4 regions of the Pseudarthrobacter sp. MEB009 genome follow, and region 4 is predicted to be linked to each of the others. Evidence: riboswitches for the same ligand, from Rfam matches in the RefSeq annotation. Region 4 holds a riboswitch; each other region holds the start of a gene.
The links. Region 4 has a riboswitch for thiamine pyrophosphate ahead of thiC (phosphomethylpyrimidine synthase ThiC). Riboswitches for the same ligand answer to the same signal wherever they lie in the genome.

Region 1 (3,430 bases), on a different contig from region 4:
TTGCGGAACCTGCTGCGGCGGGGCCGTTCACGGGACACCGCCAGATTGTCCGCGGCAAGAAGCAGGTCGCCGTCGGCCGGGGATCCCGCCGTGCGGTGGCGCGTGGCAGGGGCATACCCCGGGACCCAGACACCGGCGGTTTTCAGCATCTCCCTGGCGCCTTCCAGCACGGTATCCGGCGGCCCGTCCAGGAGCACGGCCGGGTCCGACGCTGATCCCGGTTGGAGCACCACGATCCGGTCCACCAGGTCCTTCCACACGCCCACGCGGTGCTCCACCACCACCAGGGTGGCCCCCGTTTTGTCGAGGCACCTGGCCACGGCGTCGCGGACCTCCAGCACCCCGGCCGGGTCCAGGTTCGCCGTTGGCTCATCCAGCAGGATCAGGCCGGGCCGCATGGCAAGGATTCCCGCCAGCGCCAGGCGCTGCTTCTGCCCGCCGGAGATGGCCGACGTCGGGTGGTCCAGCGAAAGGTGGGAAAGCCCGACGTCGGCCAGCGCCTCGTGCACACGGGTCCAGATGTCGTCGCGGGGCACCGCAAGGTTTTCGGCGCCGAAAGCAACGTCGTCGCCCACCCGGGAAAGGACCACCTGCGTTTCCGGGTCCTGCTGCATCAGGCCGGCGCGCCCGCGCCGGGACCTGGGCGGGGCGCCGTCCACCAGCAGCGAACCGGACTCGTCCGACTCCGCCGCTTCGCCGTCGTCGTCCGCATCCCCCAGCACCCCTGCGAGGGCGTGAAGCAGCGTGGACTTACCGGCTCCGGAGGGGCCCAAAAGGAGGACCCGCTCGCCGGGCCGGATATCCAGGTCAAGGGCGCGGACGGCGGGCCTGGTACGGCCGGCATGGCGCCAGCCCCACCCGTGGGCACTGACCGCTGCGGGCCGGACCGCCGGGCTGCCGTGCTGGGAAGGTGCAGGCATCAGGAGAAGGCAGGCTCCGATGCGGCCTTCCGAGAGGCGAAGGAAGCCAGCACGCCGGTCCTGGCCAGGCCGCGGGTGGCGATCCAGGAGAGGGCGCCGGCGATGACTGCGCCGGAGATGGCGGTGAAGACGATGTAGGCGAGTTTGTCGCCGCCCGAATAGGCAATGTTCCAGCCCCACGGCGCGAACGAATCGTTCAGGCCGCAGAAGAGTCCGGCACCCGCGCCGGCCAGCAGGGAGACAGGAAGGTTGAACTTCCGGTAGACGAAGATGGCGAAAATGATCTCGGCGCCCAGGCCCTGGACGAACCCGGAAAACAGCACCGACGCGCCGTACTGCGAGCCCATAAACAGCTCACCCGTCGCGGCGATGGTTTCGCAGAAAAGCGCGGCACCTGGTTTCCGGATGATCAGCATGCCCAGGACGGCCGGGATCATCCAGCCGCCGGCCAGGAGGCCGGTCAGGGGCGGATAGACGGCGTTCATCGGCGCGGAAACGGCCGCGGCACCCTGGGACCAGGCCCAGAAAATGATGCCGCCGGCAATCGCGATCAGGGCCGCGACGACGATGTCCACGACGCGCCAGGACCTGCTGGTGGTCTTCTTGATTGCTGCAGTGCTCATGGTGGTCCTCCTGGGTAACAGGAGGGGAAAGTGGACACGGGTGGCGGTTGCTGCCGCCATTTTCCGCGCACTTCGAGAACTCGACTCCCTTGCGCCGGTACTAACCGGATCAGGTTCGAGGGTCTGCGGCTGTCCGCACTCTCAGCGCCCACCTGCGGATCCTGGCAAATGCCAGTGATGCCCGACGGCTGCGCTCCCCTGTCGTTGAATGTTTCAGTGGTTGGTTAAAGCTGCCCTGTTGGGCCTGCCCAGTTTACACCTGGGCGGGGTAGATTGTGGGCCATGACCGCCAATTCACCGCTTGTGACCGACTTCGATCCGGACTCCGCCGATGCCCAGCCTGAGGGTTCGCTGGAGGCCTTCATTGCCAGGATCGAAGCCGAGACCAGGGAACTGCAGTTTCCCGGCTTTTCGCTGGATGACGCCCTGAACCTCGGATTGCTGTTGGTGGAGCTGGGAAAGGAGCGGAGCCTGCCCATTGCCATTGATATTTCCAGGAGTGAGCAGGTGCTCTTCCACGTGGCGCTTCCCGGCGCCACTCCGGACAACGAGCAGTGGATCCGGGCGAAGAAGGCCACAGCGGCCCGCTACGAGGTGCCGTCCCTGCTGGTGGGCCTTCGGGGCCGGCGGAACGGCGGCCGGATCGAGGACAACGCCTGGTTCGACCAGTCCCGCTACGCAGCCCACGGCGGGTCATTCCCGTTGTACGTGGCCGGCGTCGGGTCCGTCGCCACCGTCACGGTGTCCGGCCTCCCGCAGGTCCAGGACCACAACCTGGTGGTCGAAGCCCTGCGCGAAATCCTCACCCCGGCCCAGGGCAGCTGAAAAGCAGCGGGTTCAGCATTCAGTCCTGTTGCCTGCCCTGCCGGCGCGGCACCGGCGGCGTGAGGCGGTAGCCCACACCGTGCACCGTCTCCACCCACCGCGGCTTCCTGGGGTTTTCCCCGAGACGTTTACGGAGGTTGCTGACGTGGACCTCCACCGCGCGCTCCTCCGTGGCGCCCACAAAGGAGCCATCGTAGCTGTCATGGCGAAGGTAGCGCACCAGGTCGGCCTTCGCCTGGATGGTCCGCCGCTTTTTCATCAGCACCAGGAGGATGTCGAACTGGCTCCGCGTCAGGGCGACGGGTACGCCGTCCACGGCAGCCTGCCGGGTTCCCTCGTGCAAAGCCAGGCCCTTGTGGACGTAGTCGAAACTGTCATACGTCGCCTCCCGCGTGAAAGTCCCGTCACCGGAACCCGCAGCGGCGTCCCCTTGGCTGCTGCCCGCCCCACCCGGGCTGGAGGCCCGCGGCCTGCGGAGCATCGCCTTGATGCGGGCCCGAAGTTCCCGGGCACGGAAGGGTTTGACGATGTAATCGTCAGCGCCCGCCTCAAAGCCAAGCAACGCATCCGCCTCGTCTGCACGCCCGCTGATGATCACCACGTAAGCGTCACTGAAGGTCCTGATGCGCCGGGACGCTTCAAGCCCGTCAAAGTCCGGCAGGCCGATGTCGAGGGTCACGATGTCAGGGTTGTGCGTCCGTACCTGGTCCAGTCCTTCAGCACCCGATGACGCCTGGTGCACGGCGAACCCTGCCTGCCGGAAGATCGCAGCAAGCGCAGCCCGTACGTCGTTGTCGTCCTCGATCACTACTGCTACACCGCGCTCCACAACTGCTTCCTTCCATGTAGTAACTGTCCCGGCACGCACAGCCGGCCCGGGCTTTATGCATTACCTGTGGATTCGGCACCGCCAACCCCGCGGATGGCTCAGTGGGAAATTCAGGCAAACACCAGCCTTGGGATCAGGTCCCTTTTTGATGCGGACTCCAGGGGTATCTTCGATGATATTCTCCGTCAATTTCCAGGCCCGGCAGGGTGCCGGCATTTGATCCGGACAAAAGC
Region 2 (3,430 bases), on a different contig from region 4:
GCTGGAACAGCGAGCCGGTTTCTGCCGTGGAGTACCGGCGCATGGCCACGGTGGTCAGGGCCGTCCCGGAAGCGATCAGGGCGGCTCCGAGCCCGTCGAGGCTGGGGGCGCCACCGGTGCCCATAATGAGCCGCGAGGCCAGGGCGACGCCGTCAATGACCAGGTCATCGCGGCCTGTGCCACCGGCCTGGTTCAGCAGTTCGGTGTTGGTGTTGGCCATGGCCCTAACCGCCCTGGACTGCCGTGACGAGTTCAACGTCGTCGCCGTCCGCGAGCGCCGTGGCGGACCATTGGCTGCGCGGCACCACCTGGGCGTTCTGCGCCACCGCCACCCCCAGCCGTGCGCCGTCGGCGGCCTGCCCATTGGCTGCGAGGACGCGGCCGGTGACCTGGCTGACCAGCATGCTGATGGACGCGCTGTCCACCACCGCATGTGGAGTTCCGTTCAGGGTGATGTTCATGCTGTCTCCTTGATGGTGCGGGGAAGGTGAGGGGCAAAACCGGAGAACCGGGCGGGGTTGAAGGGTGCCCAACGGGGATCAGCGTGACCGTCCATCAGGTCGCGGCAGATGGCTGCGGCTGCGGGGGCCAGGAGGATGCCGTGGCGGAAGAAGCCGGTGGCAATGATCAGGCCCGGCACGTGCGCGGCCATCCCGAAGCCCGCGTCCGCACCGGTGCCGTCCGGTGCAGGCACCCGGCCCAGGAGGGGAGCGTTGTCCGGAGTGCCGGGCCGTGCCCGGGCGGTGCTCTCCAGCAGCTCGAGCTCGGCAACGGCAGGCACCAGGGCCTGGGCGTCCCGCAGAAGCTGATACACCCCACCCGCGGAGACCGCGGTGGGGCCGGCCAGGGCATCCTCGCGCTGGGTGGCGCCGATCACCACCGTGCCATCCTGCCGCGGCACGATGTAGACGGGGACGCCGTGGACCAGACCGCGGACTGTGGAGCCCAGCAGTGGGCGCAGGTGCTGTGGCACGGCGAGCCGCAGGATGTCGCCGTGTACCGGCCGCAACGGCAGGCTCAGGCCGGGGGGAAGGCCACCCAGTGCTGCCGCCTGCAGCCCGTTGGCCACCACGGTTTCGGCCGCCCGGACCGTCCCGCCACCGGCGAGCTGCACACCTGCGACGGCACCGTCTTCCCACAGCAAGCCGCTGGCCTTGGCCGCTACCGCAAACGGATCGCCGGCGAGCGCACGCCGCATGCTGGCCAGCAGAAGCCGCGGATCCACCTGGTGGTCTGCTGGAGTATCGAAGGCGCAGGCGATGGCGGGGCCCAGCAATGGCTCCCGGCGGCGGGCCTCCCGGATGGTGAGCGGTTCCACGGTCAAACCGTTCGCCTGCTGCACAGCGCGCAGGTCCATCAACGCCCGGCGGTCGGCGGCGTCGGCGCCCACGGCTAGGGTCGGCGTCGTGAGGTATCCGGGGTCCCCGCCGGTGACGGCGAGATCCGCGGCGAAACCGGGCCAGAGGGCGGCGGCCGCAAGCATCAGCTCCAGGAGGTCCTCTTCCTGGTAATGCAGCTCGCTCACCGGCGCCAGCATTCCGGCGGCGGCCCAGCTGGCACCGGCGCCCGGCGCGTCATCGATCAGGAGCACGGACCGGCCGGAGCGGTACGCCTCCCAGGCGATGCTGTGGCCAACCACGCCGCCGCCAATCACTGCAACGTCGGCTTCCAACGCTCCGTGCGGGCGGTCATCGGGGGTAGCAGGCAGGGCGCCCATGTGTCTCCTTCCCTACGCCGGCATTACCCGGATCAGGTCAAGCGGTCGGCTCTGACGCCCTCTCAGCCCGGCGCTTTGTGACAGCTGCCGCGGGCTCCCGCAGTACCCGGCCAGTCTAGAGGAACTAGGCTGGCAGCCATGAATGTGACCCACTCCCCTGCCGCCGCTGATCCCCTGGCCACCGCTCCCGGCGCGGCCGCGCTCCACGCAGCACGGCTGTACCTGTGCACCGATGCCCGGAAGGACCGCGGCGACTTTGCCCGGTTCGTCGACGCGGCGTTTGCCGGTGGGGTGGACATCATCCAGCTTCGCGACAAAAGCATCGAGGCGGCCGAAGAGCTGGAGCTCCTGGCCGTGCTGAAGGAAGCCGCAGTCCGGCATGGCCGGCTCTGGGCTGTCAACGACAGGGCCGACGTCGCAGTGCTGTCCGGCGCCCCGGTTTTCCACATCGGCCAGAAGGACCTGCCGCTGCCCGCCGCCCGCACCCTGCTCAACGGCAACGCCGCCATCGGCTTGTCCAGCCACACCCCGGACCAGGTGGACGCGGCCCTCACGGCAGCCGCGGGACCTGCGGCGCTGGACTACTTCTGCGTGGGGCCCGTCTGGGCCACGCCCACCAAACCCGGCCGGGCCGCCGTCGGACTCGACTTGGTGCGCTACGCCGCGGCCGCAGCCGGCGACGACGTTCCCTGGTTCGCGATCGGCGGCGTGGATGACGGCAACATCGGTGAGCTGGTGGCCGCTGGGGCCCGCCGGGTGGTGGTGGTCCGCGCCATCACCGATGCCCCGAATCCCGCAGCAGCCGCGGCTTCCCTGCGCAGCGCGTTGGAATCCGCAGACGCGTAGCGGCAGCGTCCCTGCCCGTTCGGAAAAAACCGGGCTACGCTGGGCAACGTGCCACATCACCGGCTTGCACCCCAGGTCCACGACCACAACAACGCGCTCGAAGCCGCCCTCAGTGAGCTTCGGGTCGAGCTGGAGCTGCCCGGCAAATATCCGGCTGATGCCGTCCACGATGCCGAGGCCGCCGTGGCGGCCCTGCAGCTGCCGGGCGAGGACCTGACCGGCATTGAATTCGTCACCATTGACCCGGCGTCCTCCACTGACCTGGACCAGGCGGTCTTTATGGAGCGCGACGGCGACGGGTACCACGTGCTGTATGCCATCGCCGATGTGCCCGCTTTCGTCGCCCCCGGCGGGCCCCTGGACGCCGAGACCTGGCGCCGCGGCCAGACATTTTACGCCCCCAACGGGCGGATCCCGCTGCACCCCGAGGTGATCAGTGAAGCGGCCGGCAGCCTGCTGCCGGACCAGGAGTGCCCGGCGTTTGTCTGGGACTTCCGGCTGGACGCCCGCGCAGGGGTCACGTCCGTGACCGTACGGCGTGCACGGGTCCGCAGCCGGGAGAAACTCAGCTATAGGGGCGCGCAGGCGGACCTGGATGCCGGCACAGCGGGCCCGGTGCTGGAGCTGCTCAAGGAAGTGGGGCTAAAACGGGTGGAGCTGGAGCGGCTCCGCGGCGGCGCCAGCCTGAACATGCCCGAGCAGGAGATTGTCCAGCTGCCCGACGGCGGCTACCGGATTGCCGCCGCACCGCAACTGCCCGTGGAGGACTGGAACGCGCAGATCTCGCTGATGACCGGGATGGCCGCGGCGCAGCTGATGCTGGCCGGAAAGGTGGGAATCCTGCGCACCATGCCGGCCCCCGACGAG
Region 3 (3,430 bases), on a different contig from region 4:
TTCATCGACATGGTCCTGGAATCCAACCGTGACCTGGTGCTGCGCCGCATGGTGGAATGCTTGGGCCGGGACCGGACCAAGCACCAAGTGGCCGAAGTGACCTCGCTGGGCCTGGTCCAGATGACCCGCAAACGCATGGGCACCGGGCTCCTGGAAGTCTTCGGCGAGCAGTGCGAGGCCTGCGCCGGGCGCGGTGTGGTCACCCACGACGACCCGGTGGAGCACCGCCGCGCCACGATTGTGGCAGCCGAGCACCACGTCCAGCGCGCCGACACCCGGCAGGAACACCGTCCCAACGATTTCCGCAGCCCGGAGCCCCGCCCCGAACGCGTTGACAACAACCAGCAGGGCACACGCCCGGAGCGCAAGCGCCGCCGCGGCCGTGGCGGCCAGCAGCCCGAGCTGGCGCCGGCAGCCCCGGTCCAGGCGCACACCGTGCACCCGGAACCCGTGGACCCGGAGCGGCACGCCAAGGCTGAAGCCACCCGGCTGGCCCTGGCGAACATCGCAGCAGCCGCGCACGCCGCGCACCTGCACGACGACGAAATCGCCGCCGCCAGGCAGGTACCCGCCACGCCCGTGGACGCCGGTTCGCACGACGCCGACGCTCCCGCACGCCCCGGGGCGGTGCTGACCTTCGGGGGAGAGGAAGTTGTCCTTCCGTTTGTTGAGCACGCCAGTGACCAGCAGTCGCAGCCGGCGCTCACGCTGGACCGCCTGGCCGAAGCCTTCGCGCACCTCGGCGAACCGCTGACGGCACCTGCAGCTGCTCCCGCAGCGGCAGCACCCGTTGCAGCTGCGCCGGCTGCAGTCCCCGTTGCTGCGCCCGCCGCAGCCCCGGAAAAGGACTACTCGGACCACACGCTGGAGCAGTCAACGCAGCGCCGGCCGCGCCGCAACCGCAGTGCCAGCCGTGCCCAGGGCGCAGCCAACGAAACCTCGGTGCAGCAGCACCAGAGTGCGCCGTCGGCCACCCCTGCGCACACCCATTCCGCTAAGGCACCGGAGCCCGCGGCGGCTGCCGCCGCCAAGGCACCGGCCGCTGCACCCATCATCCTGGGTGTGGGCGTTCCGGCGTCGGAGCTCTAGGGACCAGGGGCACTGCCCCACCTGCATCGGAGGCCGGGAACCGCACATCAGTGCCGGTTCCGGGGCCTCCGGCGTTTTAAGACAGGCAGCGACTTTCCCGCACCGGTGGCGGAACAGCTAGGCTGGGGACCGACACGGGGTGCCGCGCACAGGGCCGGCTGAGATCCACACCCGTTGAACCTGTCCGGTTAGCACCGGCGAAGGGATGTCTCTTGTCTTCGACCCTTACCGCGCCTGGCGCAGCCACACCTGCTGCTGCCACCACGCCTGCTGCGGACACCTCGGAAGCCATTCGCCGGGTCATTCCCCGGGTGCTCTCCATCGCCGGTTCCGACCCGTCCGGTGGGGCAGGGGTGCAGGCGGACCTTAAAAGCATCGCTGCGCACGGTGGCTATGGAATGGCCGCCATTACGGCCCTCACGGCGCAAAACACCCTGGGGGTGCAGGCTGTCCATATCCCGCCGGCGGACTTCCTGGCCCGGCAGCTTGAAGCTGTCAGCGCGGACATCACCATCGACGCCGTCAAAATCGGCATGCTGGGCGATGCTGACTCCATCCGCACCGTCCGCACCTGGCTCGAGGAGGTGCGGCCCGCCGTTGTGGTCCTTGATCCCGTTATGGTGGCCACCAGCGGCGACAGGCTGCTGCAGGCTCCGGCGGAGACAGCGCTGCGGGAACTGCTGCCGCTGGCGCACCTGATCACCCCCAACCTGGCCGAACTTGCTGTCCTGGTGGACGGCGACGTCCAACAGACCTGGGCGGGGGCACTGGACCAGGGAAGGCTCCTGGCCCTCGCCACCGGGGCCACCATCCTGGTCAAAGGCGGCCACCTGCAGGGACCGGGCTGCCCTGACGCGCTGGTGAACACGGCGGGCCTGCTTGGCCCCGAGGTGGTGGAAGTGCCGGGCGCGAGGGTGGATACCCGGAACAGCCACGGCACCGGGTGCTCGCTGTCCTCTGCCATGGCCACGGTGCAGGCGCGGCTGGGGGACTGGGAAGCCGCGCTGCGCGAAGTTAAGCCGTGGCTGGCCGGTGCCCTTTCGGCGTCGGACCGGCTGGGTGTCGGCGCCGGCAACGGACCGGTCCACCACTTCCACCACCTCACGGCCGTCCCTGCGCCCGGCCGGTTCGAGGCGCTGCTGTGGAAGGAAGCCGCCGCGGACCTGGCAGCCATCTACGAACTGCCGTTCATCCAGGGCCTGGTCTCCGGCACGCTCCCGGAGCGTGAGTTCGCTTACTACCTCTCCCAGGATGCCCTGTACCTTAACGGCTACTCGCGGGTCCTGGCCCGCGCCAGCGCCTTGGCACCCACCGAAGCCGAACAGCTGTTCTGGGCGGGCTCCGCGCAGCAATGCCTTGAGGTCGAGTCGGAGCTGCACCGGACCTGGCTGGCGTCGCGGACCATCCAGCCGGACCTTGGCCCCGTCACCAAGTCCTACGTCGACCACCTGGCCGCGGCCTCGGCGTCGGGCGGTTACGCGGTGCTGGCCGCCGCGGTCCTGCCGTGCTTCTGGCTCTACGCGGAAGTCGGCCGGACGCTCCATGCACAGTTCGTCGCGGCGGGGGAGCCGGCGGGGCACCCCTACGCGGCCTGGCTGCGGACGTACGCCGATGAGGACTTTGCTGCGGCAACCAGGCGGGCGATCGGCATTGTTGATGAAGCCGCCCGCAACTCCTCCGAAGCCGGGCGGGCAGCCATGGTGGACGCCTTCCGGCACTCCTGCCGGCTTGAAATGGAATTCTTCGACGCGCCGCGGCTGCACTCCTGAACGCGGGCCGGCTCCGGTACCGGTACTATGGTGGGGCACGGTACCGCGCCGGTACATGCCTGTGGTTGCTATCACAGGCGACCCGCCGCTGCCAGCCTCATTTGCAGCCGACGACGGAATTAGCGTATTCTTGATCTTCGGTGCTTACGCCAACACTTGGGTTATGACCCCACGGCGTTGAGGCACAGCGAGAAACCAGCCATTTACGAGTTGGATTCCGCACGCAAATTTAGTAATAAACGTCGAGAGAAGTGAGTTCCCAAGTGGTGTACGCGATTGTCCGCGCAGGCGGCCGGCAAGAGAAGGTTTCCGTTGGAGACTTCGTTACCCTGAACCGCGTCGCCGGTGGAGCTGGCAGCACCATTGAGCTGCCCGCGCTGCTCCTGGTGGATGGTGACAAGATCACCACCGCTGCTGCTGACCTGGCCAAGGTGACCGTAACGGCTGAGATCCTTCAGGACCTCCGTGGTCCGAAGATTGTCATCCAGAAGTTCAAGAACAAGACCGGGTACAAGAAGCGCCAGGGTCACCGTCAGGAACTGACCAAGGTCAAGATCACTGGCATCAAGTAA
Region 4 (3,430 bases):
GGCCGGTCCCAGTACAGCTCAATGCCGTTGCCCTCGGGGTCATTGAAGTAGAAGGCCTCACTGACCAGGTGGTCGGCGCTGCCGGTGAAGTACCGGGGCTCAAACCGGGCGGCGGAGGCCACCGTAGCGGCCAGCGCCGACTGGTCCTCGAAGAGCAGGGCGGTGTGGAAGAGTCCCGCCTCTCCCATGCCGGGCAGGTTCAGGCCGGGGGCTGGGGCAAGGTGAACCAGCGGCTTCTGCAGCCGGCCCAGGTACAGTCCACCGTCCTGCTCGGCCACCACCTCCAGGCCGAGCGCGCGCTGGTAGTAATCGGTCATGACCTTCATGTCGCCTACCTTGAGCATCACGGTGCCCATGGTGAGGTCGGCGGGAAGAAGGTCACTGCTGCTGGCTGCTGCGGTCATTGGGTGCTCCTGGTGCTGGGCCCTCGGTGCGGGGGCCTTCACTCTTAAAATTACTTGAAGCTTCAATTTATTCCAAGCGAGGTGCGAGGGCTTCAGCGAATCAACTCCCCGCCAAGCACCACGTGCGAAAGCCGGGTGATGTCCAGAGGGTTGAGGCGCGGGTCCCCTGCGCACAGGACGACGTCGGCCCGCTCCCCTTCGCGGATGCCTTCCGCTTCCAGCCAGTCCCGGGCCGCCCAGCAGGCCGCATCGAGTGCTGCGGCCATGGGCAGGCCGGCTCCATGCAGGGCAAGGATCTCGTCCGTGATCCGGCCGTGCCGGATAACGCTGCCGGCGTCGGTGCCCGCGAAAATCCGCACCCCGGACTCGAAGGCTTCCAGCACCCGCTCCGCCCGCCGCTCCCACAGTGAGCGCATATGTGCGGCGTAGCGCGGGAACTTCGCTTCCGCCCTGGCCGCGATGTCAGGAAAGGTGGCGATGTTGATGAGGGTGGGCACGATGGGTACCCCCTGTTCAGCGAAACGCGGCAGGTGCCGTGGCTGCAGCCCGGTGGCGTGTTCGATGCAGTCGATGCCGCCGTCCAGCATCTGGTCCAGGGTGTCCGCTGCAAAACAGTGGGCGGTAACGCGGGCGCCTTCGTCGTGCGCCGCCGCGATGGCGTCACGGACGACGGCGGCAGGAAAGGAGGGTGCGAGGTCACCGGCATCCCGGTCAATCCAGTCGCCCACAAGCTTGACCCAGCCGTCGCCGTCGCGCGCCTGCTTCCGCACCGCCTGGACCAGGTCAGCCGGCTCCACTTCCTCGGCGAATCCCCGCAGGTACCGCCGCGTGCGGGCCACGTGCCTGCCGGCCCGGATAAGCACCGGGAACTCCCGTCCTGACTGCAGCCAGCGGGTATCCAGCGGTGCGCCCGCATCCCTGACCAGGAGGGTGCCGGCGTCCCGGTCCGTGCGGGCCTGCTGCTCTGCTTCTTCCCGGCCCACGGCGCCACCCGGCCCCAGGCCCAGATGGCAGTGCGCGTCCACAAAACCGGGAAGGACCCACCCGTCGAGGGTTTTCCCGGGTGCCTGCCGCGGCCGGTTGAACGTCAGCACGCCATCGACCGACCACATGCCGTGCCGCACGGTATCCGGTCCGGTGAGGACCGGGCCGCTGAACTCCAGTACCTGGGTCACTGTCGCGCACCTTGAAAAGCGGACGGCCGCCGGGGGCCCGGAAACGGTTTTTGTGGCGGCCCGTCCTGGGCCTTATGTGGGCTAGTGGTCACGCATGCAGGCTAGCACCGCAGTGTGACACACCCCCGGTCGGGGCTTGTGGTAGCTTCTTGGTGACCACACGGGTGCCCCTGCAGGGGCTGAGATCGGGCTGACGCAGCCTGCGACCGTCGAACCTGTCCGGGTAATGCCGGCGAAGGAAGTGAGTATTCCTTGAATACATCCAAAACACCGTTCAACCCTGCCCAAAATCTGCCTGCTACCGGGGACGGCACGGGGGCGGAGACCCGTTCGTTGGCCTCGCACTCGCTGGCCTACCTCGAAGACCAGGCCGCCGGGATCAGAGTTCCGGTGACGGAAATTGCGCTGGAGCCCTCCCCCGGAGGTACCGCAAACTCCCCGTTCCGGACCTACCGGACTGCGGGCCCTGGAAGTGATCCGGTCCTGGGCCTGGCGCCGTTCCGGACGGAGTGGATCGCGGCACGCGGGGACACAGAGGAGTACGGCGGCAGGGAACGGAACCTGCTCGACGACGGCCGGTCCGCGGTGCGCCGCGGAGCGGCTTCCGCGGAGTGGAAGGGAGCGCATCCGGTGCCCCGCCGCGCCGTCGGCGGGCGGAACGTCACGCAGATGCATTATGCCCGGAACGGCATCGTCACCCGGGAAATGCGGTTTGTGGCCCTGCGCGAAAATTGCGACGTTGAACTGGTGCGCAGCGAACTCGCCGCCGGCCGCGCCATCCTCCCGAACAACATCAACCACCCCGAGTCCGAGCCGATGATCATCGGCAAGGCGTTCCTGGTGAAAATCAATGCCAATATCGGCAATTCCGCGGTGACCAGCTCGATCGCCGATGAGGTGGACAAACTCCAGTGGGCCACCCAGTGGGGCGCCGACACCGTGATGGACCTGTCCACCGGCGATGACATCCACACCACGAGGGAGTGGATCATCAGGAACTCCCCGGTCCCGATCGGGACCGTGCCCATCTACCAGGCGTTGGAGAAGGTCAACGGCGAAGCCAACGCCCTGACCTGGGAGATCTTCCGGGACACGGTGATTGAGCAATGCGAGCAGGGCGTGGACTACATGACGGTGCATGCCGGCGTCCTGCTCCGCTACGTGCCGCTCACCGCCAACCGCGTCACCGGCATCGTGTCCCGCGGTGGTTCCATCATGGCCGGCTGGTGCCTTGCGCACCACCAGGAGAACTTCCTCTACACGCACTTTGACGAGCTGTGCGAAATATTCGCGCGGTACGACGTCGCGTTTTCCCTCGGTGACGGCCTCCGGCCGGGTGCCACTGCCGACGCCAACGACGCCGCCCAGTTCGCCGAACTGGACACGCTGGCCGAGCTCACCCAGCGGGCCTGGGAATACGACGTGCAGGTGATGGTTGAAGGCCCGGGCCACGTGCCCTTCCACCTGGTGCGGGAGAACGTGGAACGCCAGCAGGAGCTGTGCAAGGGCGCCCCCTTCTACACCCTGGGACCGCTGGTCACGGATGTCGCTCCGGGTTATGACCACATCACTTCAGCGATCGGCGCCACGGAGATCGCCCGGTACGGCACGGCCATGCTCTGCTACGTCACACCGAAGGAGCATCTGGGCCTGCCCAACCGGGATGACGTCAAAACGGGCGTGATCACTTACAAGATCGCCGCACACGCCGCTGACCTGGCGAAAGGCCACCCGGGAGCGCATGAACGCGACGATGCCCTGTCCAAGGCACGGTTCGAGTTCCGGTGGCGGGACCAGTTCGCCCTGTCACTGGACCCCGTCACGGCGGAGGCCTTCCACGACGAGACCCTG

Region 1: it holds a riboswitch for thiamine pyrophosphate, as region 4 does, so the genes downstream of both, QRN07_RS05495 (ECF transporter S component) here and thiC (phosphomethylpyrimidine synthase ThiC) in region 4, are expected to answer to the same signal.
Region 2: it holds a riboswitch for thiamine pyrophosphate, as region 4 does, so the genes downstream of both, thiO (glycine oxidase ThiO) here and thiC (phosphomethylpyrimidine synthase ThiC) in region 4, are expected to answer to the same signal.
Region 3: it holds a riboswitch for thiamine pyrophosphate, as region 4 does, so the genes downstream of both, thiD (bifunctional hydroxymethylpyrimidine kinase/phosphomethylpyrimidine kinase) here and thiC (phosphomethylpyrimidine synthase ThiC) in region 4, are expected to answer to the same signal.

What each region holds. Positions count from the first base shown of each region.
Region 1 is NZ_JARVTC010000006.1:149,223-152,652, forward strand. It holds gene QRN07_RS05490 (ABC transporter ATP-binding protein) at 1-920, opposite strand, end outside; gene QRN07_RS05495 (ECF transporter S component) at 920-1,543, opposite strand; TPP riboswitch at 1,612-1,753, opposite strand; gene QRN07_RS05500 (heme-degrading domain-containing protein) at 1,826-2,368, shown strand; gene QRN07_RS05505 (response regulator transcription factor) at 2,388-3,197, opposite strand.
Region 2 is NZ_JARVTC010000007.1:278,724-282,153, reverse strand. It holds gene QRN07_RS07205 (thiazole synthase) at 1-220, opposite strand, end outside; gene thiS (sulfur carrier protein ThiS) at 225-461, opposite strand; gene thiO (glycine oxidase ThiO) at 458-1,717, opposite strand; TPP riboswitch at 1,710-1,828, opposite strand; gene thiE (thiamine phosphate synthase) at 1,856-2,563, shown strand; gene QRN07_RS07185 (RNB domain-containing ribonuclease) at 2,612-3,430, shown strand, end outside.
Region 3 is NZ_JARVTC010000002.1:119,943-123,372, forward strand. It holds gene QRN07_RS00710 (Rne/Rng family ribonuclease) at 1-1,089, shown strand, start outside; TPP riboswitch at 1,215-1,312, shown strand; gene thiD (bifunctional hydroxymethylpyrimidine kinase/phosphomethylpyrimidine kinase) at 1,302-2,858, shown strand; gene rplU (50S ribosomal protein L21) at 3,122-3,430, shown strand.
Region 4 is NZ_JARVTC010000011.1:148,867-152,296, reverse strand. It holds gene QRN07_RS10460 (VOC family protein) at 1-404, opposite strand, end outside; gene QRN07_RS10455 (amidohydrolase family protein) at 497-1,579, opposite strand; TPP riboswitch at 1,730-1,837, shown strand; gene thiC (phosphomethylpyrimidine synthase ThiC) at 1,832-3,430, shown strand, end outside.